DNA from 4 places in the Quadrisphaera sp. DVD1 genome. Region 1 is predicted to be linked to each of the others. Evidence: riboswitches for the same ligand, from Rfam matches in the RefSeq annotation. Region 1 holds a riboswitch; each other region holds the start of a gene.
What was found. Region 1 has a riboswitch for S-adenosylmethionine ahead of AC5FZL_RS09385 (flavin reductase family protein). Riboswitches for the same ligand answer to the same signal wherever they lie in the genome.
Positions count from the first base shown of each region.

Region 2: it holds a riboswitch for S-adenosylmethionine, as region 1 does, so the genes downstream of both, AC5FZL_RS12510 (5-methyltetrahydropteroyltriglutamate--homocysteine S-methyltransferase) here and AC5FZL_RS09385 (flavin reductase family protein) in region 1, are expected to answer to the same signal.
Region 3: it holds a riboswitch for S-adenosylmethionine, as region 1 does, so the genes downstream of both, AC5FZL_RS04535 (ABC transporter ATP-binding protein) here and AC5FZL_RS09385 (flavin reductase family protein) in region 1, are expected to answer to the same signal.
Region 4: it holds a riboswitch for S-adenosylmethionine, as region 1 does, so the genes downstream of both, acs (acetate--CoA ligase) here and AC5FZL_RS09385 (flavin reductase family protein) in region 1, are expected to answer to the same signal.

Region 1 is NZ_JBZYWI010000066.1:2,180-4,368, forward strand. Features, by position in the region: gene AC5FZL_RS09375 (CapA family protein) at 1-280, opposite strand, end outside; gene AC5FZL_RS09380 (beta-class carbonic anhydrase) at 427-918, opposite strand; SAM riboswitch class I at 1,058-1,146, shown strand; gene AC5FZL_RS09385 (flavin reductase family protein) at 1,349-1,834, shown strand; gene AC5FZL_RS09390 (MetQ/NlpA family ABC transporter substrate-binding protein) at 1,928-2,189, shown strand, end outside.
Region 2 is NZ_JBZYWI010000114.1:7,215-9,403, reverse strand. Features, by position in the region: partial or broken gene aspS (aspartate--tRNA ligase) at 1-858, opposite strand, end outside; SAM riboswitch class IV at 941-1,063, shown strand; gene AC5FZL_RS12510 (5-methyltetrahydropteroyltriglutamate--homocysteine S-methyltransferase) at 1,127-2,189, shown strand, end outside.
Region 3 is NZ_JBZYWI010000024.1:2,329-4,517, forward strand. Features, by position in the region: gene AC5FZL_RS04520 (universal stress protein) at 1-111, opposite strand, end outside; gene AC5FZL_RS04525 (hypothetical protein) at 228-404, opposite strand; gene AC5FZL_RS04530 (UvrB/UvrC motif-containing protein) at 500-883, shown strand; SAM riboswitch class I at 929-1,017, shown strand; gene AC5FZL_RS04535 (ABC transporter ATP-binding protein) at 1,176-2,030, shown strand; gene AC5FZL_RS04540 (aliphatic sulfonate ABC transporter substrate-binding protein) at 2,122-2,189, shown strand, end outside.
Region 4 is NZ_JBZYWI010000024.1:9,169-11,357, forward strand. Features, by position in the region: gene AC5FZL_RS04560 (four-carbon acid sugar kinase family protein) at 1-937, shown strand, start outside; SAM riboswitch class I at 970-1,059, shown strand; gene acs (acetate--CoA ligase) at 1,053-2,189, shown strand, end outside.

The sequences.
Region 1 (2,189 bases):
TGGACGCCGTCGTGCAGGCGTCGTACCCGGCCGCCGCGAGCGCGGGGACCACCTGCGGCGGGGCGGCGAACGACGGGTAGCCGCGGTACGGGCCCTCGGCGGGGGCCAGGGGCGTCTCGAGGTGGCAGATCGCGAGGTCGGCGCCGGCCACCCGGGGCCGCACGGCCGCCAGCTGGGGCGCGAAGTCGAGCCCGCCGTCGGCGCCGTCCCCGCCGTCCCCGCCGTCTGCGCGGGCCTGCTCCCACAGCGCCGGGTGCAGCAGGACGTCACCGGTGGCCACGAGCGAGAGCGTCCGCGGTTCCGGGGCGCTCGGCTCCGCTGCCGAGGGCGCGGAGGCGCTGGGGCCCGCTGGCGCGCCGTCCGGCCCGCCGGAGCAGCCGGCCAGGAGGACGGCGCCGAGCAGCAGCCCGGCGCCCCGGCGGCGGCTCAGGAGACCTCGCGCAGCGCCCCGGTGCGCACGTCGTAGACGAAGCCGCGCACGGAGTCCTTGTGCGGGATGGACGGGTCGGCCTGGATCCGGGCGATGCTCTGCCGCACGTCGGCGTCGAGGTCGGTGAAGGCCTCGGCCGCCCAGGCGGGCTTGACGCCGGTCTCCGCCTCGATCGAGCGGCGGAACTCGTCGTCGGTGAAGGTGAGCATCCCGCAGTCCGTGTGGTGGATCAGCACGACCTCGGTCGTGGCGAGCAGGCGCTGGCTGATCGCGAGGGAGCGCAGCTCGTCGGCGGTGATGACGCCGCCGGCGTTGCGGATGACGTGCGCGTCGCCCTCGGCGAGGCCGAGCAGTCCGTAGACGTTCAGGCGCGCGTCCATGCACGCGACGACGGCCACGTGCCTGGCCGGGGGCAGCGGCAGGTCGCCCTGGTCGAAGGACGCGGCGTAGCGCTGGGCGTTGGCGAGGAGCTCGTCGGTGGCGGACATGCGGAGCCTTCCGGAGGTGGGGCGGGAGGCCGAGGCTCGCCGCGCGCCGAGTGCGTGTCAACCCTGCGCGCCTCGTCGAGGAATTCCCGTCCCCGCGCGTCGCTTGACGCCGCCCCGCATTTCCCCATAACGTTCCCCTCGCCCATCCAGAGCGACTGAGAGACCTGGCTCGCCGACGTCGCAGCAACCACCCCTCGGGGAAGGTGCTACCGCCAGGACCGATGGAGGAACACCATGCTCCGCAGCACCCCGGCGCCCTCGCGCGCCGCCGGCACCTTCCTGGTGAGCAGGCGCCACGTCGACCTGTCGATGCAGGCCAGCGCCATGTGTCGGGCCTGACCGCCCCACATCCCCCGGTCACTCCCCGGCGCTGAGCGCGCTCGCGCGGCGCCATCCCACCAGAACCCCAGGAGCACGTGTGCCCACCCCCGTGGGTGTCTCCGTCGACCTCCGAAGCGCTTTCCGTCCTGCATCCTCCAGCGTCTGGGTGCTCACGACCGCGCATTCTTCGGAGCCCGTCGGATTCACCGCCATCTCTGTCGTGTCCGTTTCTCTGGAACCCCCTTTCGTGTCGTTCAACATCTCGAAGACCTCCTCGTCCCTGAGGGCCTTCTTCGAGTCGCGGACGTTCGCGGCGCACCTGCTCGCCGACGACCAGGAGCACGTCGCCCGCACCTTCTCCGGCCCCGCCGCGCAGCGCTTCTCCGGCGCCGCCGCGTGGTCCTGGGACGAGCGCGGCCTGCCCGACCTGGCTGGGGCGGTGGCCCGCCTCAGCGGCCGCATCCCCTCCTTCGTCGACGTCGGCGACAGCCTCATCGCCCTCGGCCAGGTCACCGCGGTCACCTCCACCGACCGCATCCCCCTGGTCCACCGCGACCGCACCTACGCCCCAGCCGCCGTCCCCGTCGGCGCCTGAGACCCCACCCCCCAGCACCACCTCGTCTGCGCGCCGCCCGGCGCGCGGACGCCCCCTGCCCTCTTCCGCCCGACCCGCCCCTGGAGGCACCCCGTGAGCACCCCGCACCGCCGACGACCCAGCACCGCCCTCGCCGCCACCGGCCTGACCGCGCTCGGCGCGCTGTCCCTCTCCGCGTGCGGCCTCGCCGGCGGCGACGCCTCTGCCGAGGCCGGCACCGAGGACCGCTCCATCTCGATCATCGCCACCGACACCCCGGCCTACTCCGAGCCGCTGGAGCTCGCCAGCGACCGGCTGGAGGAGGAGGGCTACGACGTGGAGATCACCTACGTCACCGACATCGTCCAGCCCAACC
Region 2 (2,189 bases), on a different contig from region 1:
GTAGCGGGCCATCGCCTCGGCGTAGGGCATCCGCGGGATCGGGGTGTCGATCTCGTGGCCGATGAGCTTCCACAGCGCCACGAGGACGTCCTCGGCGAGGGCGATGACGTCGTCCTGCTCGACGAAGCTCATCTCCACGTCGAGCTGGGTGAACTCGGGCTGCCGGTCGGCGCGGAAGTCCTCGTCGCGGTAGCAGCGGGCCAGCTGGTAGTAGCGCTCCAGGCCGCCCACCATGAGCAGCTGCTTGAACAGCTGCGGGCTCTGCGGCAGCGCGTACCAGGAGCCCGGCGCCAGGCGCGCCGGCACGAGGAAGTCGCGGGCGCCCTCGGGGGTGGAGCGGGTGAGGGTCGGCGTCTCCACCTCGGTGAAGCGGTGCGCGGCGAGCACCTCGCGCGCGGCCCGGTTGGCCTCGCTGCGCAGGCGGATCGTCGCGGCCGGGCCGGGGCGGCGAAGGTCCAGGTAGCGGTAGCGCAGGCGCACCTCCTCGCCGGGGGCGCGCTCGGCCGCCTCGGCGGTGGCCTCGATCGGGAACGGCAGCGGTGCGGCCTCGTTGAGCACGGTCAGCTGCGCGGCGTCGACCTCGACCTCGCCGGTGGGCAGCGCCGGGTTCTCGTTGCCGACCGGGCGCAGGCGCACCGGACCGGTGACCTGGACGCAGTACTCGTTGCGCAGCCCGTGGGCGCCGGAGGACTCGAGCAGCTCGTCGCGCACGACCACCTGCACGGTCCCGGAGGCGTCGCGCAGGTCGAGGAAGGCCACGCCGCCGTGATCGCGCCGCCGCCCCACCCAGCCTGCGAGGGTCACGGTCTGGCCGTCGTGGCTGGCGCGCAGGGTGCCGGCCTCGTGGGTGCGGAGCACGCAGGGGTCCTTCCGGGGAGGGTGCTGGAGGCTCGGTCGGAGCCTGGCTCGATGGTAGTGCGCGCTGCTAGCGTGCCCGGCAGGTCACGAGCGCCAGCGCGAACCCCCGGGTCGCTGGCCGGCAACCCTCCTGTCGCGGTGGGGTGCCCCGGGTGAAGACCTGGACGCGCCAGCCGGGAGCCCCCGGGCGCGTCAAGCGCGGACGACGCCCGTCCTCCGCGCCCGTGACGACGCCTCCACGGGGCGTCCGACGCCGAGGAGCCTCCTCATGAGCACCAGCGCCCCCACCCCCACCCCCACGTCCGGCCACAGCGCGGCGCGGGCCGCCTCCCCCGAGCCGCCCTTCCACGCCGACCACGTCGGCAGCCTGCTGCGGCCGCCGGCGCTGCGCGAGGCCCGGGCGCGGTTCGCCGCCCGGGAGATCGACGCCGAGGCGCTGCGCGCCCTGGAGGACGAGGCGGTCCGCGAGGTGGTGCGCCGCCAGGGCGAGGTGGGCCTGCGCGTGGCCACGGACGGCGAGCTGCGCCGCCACTACTGGCACGAGGACTTCATCTTCAGCCTCGAGGGGATCGAGCCCGCCGGGGCGTTCTCCATCCCCTTCGTCGGCCAGGACGGCGAGCAGATCGACGTGCCGCTGACGCTCGCGCGCGCCAGCAGCCGCGTGCGCCTGGGCGAGACGGTCTTCGCCGACCACCTCGCCTTCCTCCAGCAGGCGGTCGCCGAGGCCGGCACGGGGGCGACCCCGAAGCTGACCATCCCCTCGCCCAACCACGTCCACAACACCTTCGCGCCGCTGCAGACCGAGGGCGTCTACGACGACGAGGCGGAGCTGCGGGCCGACATCGCCGCGGCCTACCGCGAGCAGATCGCGCGCGTCCACGCCGCGGGGCTGGAGTACCTGCAGATCGACGACGTGAGCCTCACCTTCTTCGGCGACGAGCAGTACCGCGGCCGCGGCGAGGCGGCGCTGAGCGGCTTCATCGACCAGTTCAACGCCGCACTGCTCGGGCGCCCGCAGGGGCTGACCGTCGCCACGCACCTGTGCCGCGGCAACTTCCGGTCCGGCTGGGCGCTCTCGGGCGCCTACGACGTCGTGGCCGAGCAGCTGTTCAACACCCTCGACGTCGACGGCTACTTCCTCGAGTTCGACGACGAGCGCTCGGGCTCGCTCGACGTGCTGCGCTTCCTGCCCCCGGGCAAGCGCGTGGTGCTGGGGCTCGTCACCTCCAAGCGCGCCGAGCTCGAGGACGCCGACGCCATCAAGCGCCGCCTCGACGAGGCCGCGCGCTACGCCCCGCTCGAGCAGCTGGCCCTGGGGCCGCAGTGCGGCT
Region 3 (2,189 bases), on a different contig from region 1:
GCCGCGGCGCTGCGCGCAGCGAGCCCCCCACGCCAGCGCGCACCGCGACGCCTCGCCCCCGTCGGCTCCGATGACCACGGTGCGACCGGCCCTGGGCCGGGTCCTGTCCATGACGGCGCTCCTGCGGCCCGGGAGGAGACCGCCCCGGCGCCGGGCCAGGCGCCGCAGCGGCGCGGTGCCCCTCCATGGTCCTCCCGCGCCCACCGCGTGAGAAGCCCCCGCGGCCGTCAGCCGAGGCCGTGGCGGCGGGCCCAGACCTCCAGCGGCTCGGCCTCCGGGCGCGGCCCGGTGGGGCGGGGCAGCAGCGGCCCGGCGGGCGGGGTCGGCGACGAGGACCTCGTCTCGGCCTCGCGCACGAGCATCTCGACGAGGTCCGCGACCAGCTTCTCGGTCTCGGTGTCCACGGGACCACCGTGGACGCCGGGCGGGGGCCGCGTCCACCGCAGCCGCACCCAATCAGGGGACGCCGTCCGCCCGCCGCGCCGATACCGTCCACGGCGTGAGCACGAGCGGCGGTGAGGGCGAGCGGCAGCAGCCGCCCCCGGCGACGTCCAGCCGCGCCCGCGACCTCAGCCGGGCCCGCAGGCCGCGCCCGAAGGCGCCGGAGACGGGACGCCGCCACCACATCGGCGACGCCCCCGCCGTGATGAGCGTGCTGCGCCCGGACGGCAGCGTGGGCACGACGCGCACGTCACCGGTCCAGCTCGCCGACCGCAACGACGCCCAGCTCGCGCGCCTCGGCGAGGAGCTGGCGCGCGACATGGCCCGGGCCGCGGCGGCGATGGCGTTCGAGGAGGCCGCCCACCTGCGCGACGAGGTCGCCGCGGTCCGCGCCGAGCAGGAGCGCCGTCTCACAGGGCGAGACGGCACGTCCACCACCTGACACGTTGCGGTTGACACCCGGGCCGCTGCTCGGGTTCACTGGCGCCGACCATCCAGAGCGGCCGAGAGACCTGGCTCAGCGACGCCGCAGCAACCACCCCTCGGGGAAGGTGCTACCGCCAGGACCGATGGAGGAACACCGTGCTCCGCTGCGTCGTCATCCGGCTCACCCGCCGCGCCCACGTCGATCTGCACCGCACCGCCAGCGGCCTCTGCCCGCGCTGAGGGCCCCACCCTCCCCTCCCACGGCCTCCGCCGTGGTCGACCCAGCGCGCCCCGTCCAGGAGCAGACCGTGAGCACCACCGTGAGCAACCCCGTGACCCACCCCGTCACCCACCCCCCGACCGGCAGCCCGACCAGCACCGCCGTCGACGCGCCCCGCCCCGGGTCCGCCGTCGGCGTGGCGCTGCGCGGGGTCACCCGCGCCTTCGGCCAGCACGTCGTCCTGGCCGACGTCGACCTCGACGTCGCGCCGGGCGAGATCGTCGCCCTGCTCGGCCCCTCGGGCTGCGGCAAGTCGACGCTGCTGCGCGCCGTCGCGGGCCTCGACGCCCCCACCGCCGGCCAGGTGCTGCTCGACGGCTCGGCCGTGGCCGGCCTCGACGGCCGCTGCGCGGTCGCCTTCCAGGAGCCGCGGCTGCTGCCCTGGCGCTCGCTGTCCGGCAACGTCGCCCTGGGGCTTCCCCGCGGCACGGCGAAGCCCGCCGGTCGCCAGCGCGTGGCCGAGCTGCTCGACCAGGTGGGCCTGTCGGCGTTCGCCGGGCACCGCCCGCGCAGCGTGTCCGGCGGCATGGCCCAGCGGGCCGCGCTGGCCCGCGCCCTGGCCCGCCGCCCCGGCGTCCTCGTCCTGGACGAGCCGTTCGCCGCGCTCGACGCCCTGACCCGGCTGCGCATGCAGGACCTCCTCCTCGAGCTCCTGGCCGCGACGCCGACCACGGTGCTGCTCGTCACCCACGACGTCGACGAGGCCCTGCACCTGGCCGACCGGGTCGTCGTCCTGGGCCCCGACCCCGCGGCGCCGGGCGCCGGCGCCGGGGTCCGGTCGGTCACCACCGTGCCGGTCGCGCGCCCCCGCGACCGGGGCGACGCGCGCCTGGCCGAGCTCCGCGCCGACCTGCTCGAGCAGCTCGGCGTCGCCCGCAGCTGAGGCCCGCCGGCCTCCTGCTCCCCGCAGCTCCCGGCGCGCCCGCGGCGCGCCGTCCCCGACCCCTGCCCCACCCCAGCCGAAGGACCGCCCGATGAAGCTCCGCCCCGCCGCCCTCGCCCTCCCCCTGGCCGTCCTCCTCCTGTCCAGCTGCGTCGCGGG
Region 4 (2,189 bases), on a different contig from region 1:
CGAGACCGAGTTCGCCCGCGACGCGACCTTCGGGTACGCCGCCTCGGACCTGCGCGCGTTCGTGGCCGAGCGCAGCCGCGCCGGCGGGGGCGCCCTGCGGGCCGAGGACGTCGTCAGCATCGGCCTGGACGACGTCCGCCTCGGCGGGCCGGAGCGGGTCGCCGAGATCCTCTCCGGGGTCACCGGCGGGCGGTTCGTCGTCGTCAACGCCACCGAGTACTCCGACCTCGAGGTCGTGGTCCTCGGCCTGCTGGAGGCCGAGGCGGCCGGGCGCTCCTTCCTGCACCGCACCGGTCCGTCCTTCGTGCGCGCGCTGGCCGGGATCGAGCCGCAGGAGCCGCTGTCGGCGGAGCAGGTCTGGAGCGGGCGGGCGGCGCGGGCCGGCTCCGCCCACGGCCTCGTCGTGGTCGGCTCGCACGTCGGGCTGAGCAGCCGGCAGGTGGAGGGCGCGCGGGCGCGCGGCGGCTTCACCGAGGTCGAGCTCGACGTGCGGCGCCTGGCCGACGCCGAGCAGCGCGACGCCCACGTCGCGGAGGCCACCGACCGCGTGGTCGCGGCCCTGGCGTCCACCGACGTGCTGCTGTACACCAGCCGCGCGCTGCTGCGGGGCGCCGACGCGGACGCCAGCCTGGCGATCGCCCGCGCCACCTCCGCCGCGGTCGTGCAGGTGGTCCGGGGCGCGCTGGCGGCCCGGCCCGCGTGGGTCGTCGGCAAGGGCGGCATCACCTCCCACGACGTCGCGGTGCGCGGGCTCGGCATCCGCCGCGCGACCGTCCTGGGGCAGCTCCTGCCGGGGCAGGTGTCGGTGTTCGAGCCGGTCGAGGCCGCGCCCGAGGTGGTGGGCACCCCCTACGTCGTCTTCGCCGGCAACGTGGGCGACGAGCAGACGCTGGCGCACGTCGTCGACGTGATGCGGGGCGGTCCCGGCGCGGTTTGACACGCTCGGACGCGCTCGGGTTCACTTCGATCCGACCATCCCGAGCGGCTGAGAGACCTGGCTCCGCGACGCCGCAGCAACCACCCCGCAGGGGCCGGTGCTACCGCCAGGACCGATGGAGGAACACCGCGCTCGCCGCGGCCGCTCCCCTCGCACGCCCTCCGAGGAGCCGACCGTTTCCACCGACCTGCCCACCGACCTGCCCACCGACCTGCCCAGCAGCGACCAGCCGCACCTGACCACCCTGCTCGACGAGCAGCGCCGCTTCCCCCCGCCGCCGGAGCTCGCCGCGAGCGCCAACCTCGGCGCGGAGGCCTACGCGAGGGCGGCCGCCGACCCGCTGGCCTTCTGGGCCGAGCAGGCCGGCCAGCTCACGTGGGACACCCCCTGGCACACGGTGCTCGACTGGCGGCCCGCCACGCCCGGCGCGGACGGCGAGCTCAGCGTCCCGGCCGCGCAGTGGTTCCTCGGCGGCCGGCTCAACGCGGCCGTCAACTGCCTCGACCGGCACGTGGACGCCGGCCGCGGGGGCAAGGTCGCCCTGCACTTCGAGGGCGAGCCCGGTGACCGGCGCACCTACACCTACGCGCAGCTGCTGGCGGAGGTCTCCCGCGCCGCCAACGCCCTGACCGACCTCGGGGTCGGGCCGGGCGACCGCGTGGTGATCTACATGCCGGTGATCCCCGAGACCCTCATCGCCACCCTCGCCGTCGCCCGGATCGGGGCCGTGCACTCGCTGGTCTTCGGCGGCTTCTCCGCCGAGGCGCTGCGGTTCCGGGTCGCCGACACGGGCGCCAAGGTCGTCGTGGCCACCGACGGGCAGTTCCGGCGCGGCCGCGCGGTCGGCGTCAAGGCCGCCGTGGACGAGGCGGTGGCCGGCCTGGACCACGTCGAGCACGTGCTCGTCGTCCGCCGCACCGGCGACGCGCTCGCCGAGCCCGCGCCGTGGACGCCGGGGCGCGACGTGTGGTGGCACGAGAGCGTGGCCGTCGCCGAGCCCGTCCACGAGCCGGAGGCGTTCGACGCCGAGCACCCGCTGTTCGTCATCTACACGTCGGGGTCCACCGGGCGGCCCAAGGGGCTGCTGCACACCACCGGCGGCTACCTCACGCACGCGCGCTACGCGCACTGGGCGCACTTCGACGCCAAGCCCGAGACCGACGTCCACTGGTGCACCGCCGACCTGGCCTGGGTCACCGCGCACACCTTCGCGATCTACGGCCCGCTGACCAACGGCATGACCCAGGTCATG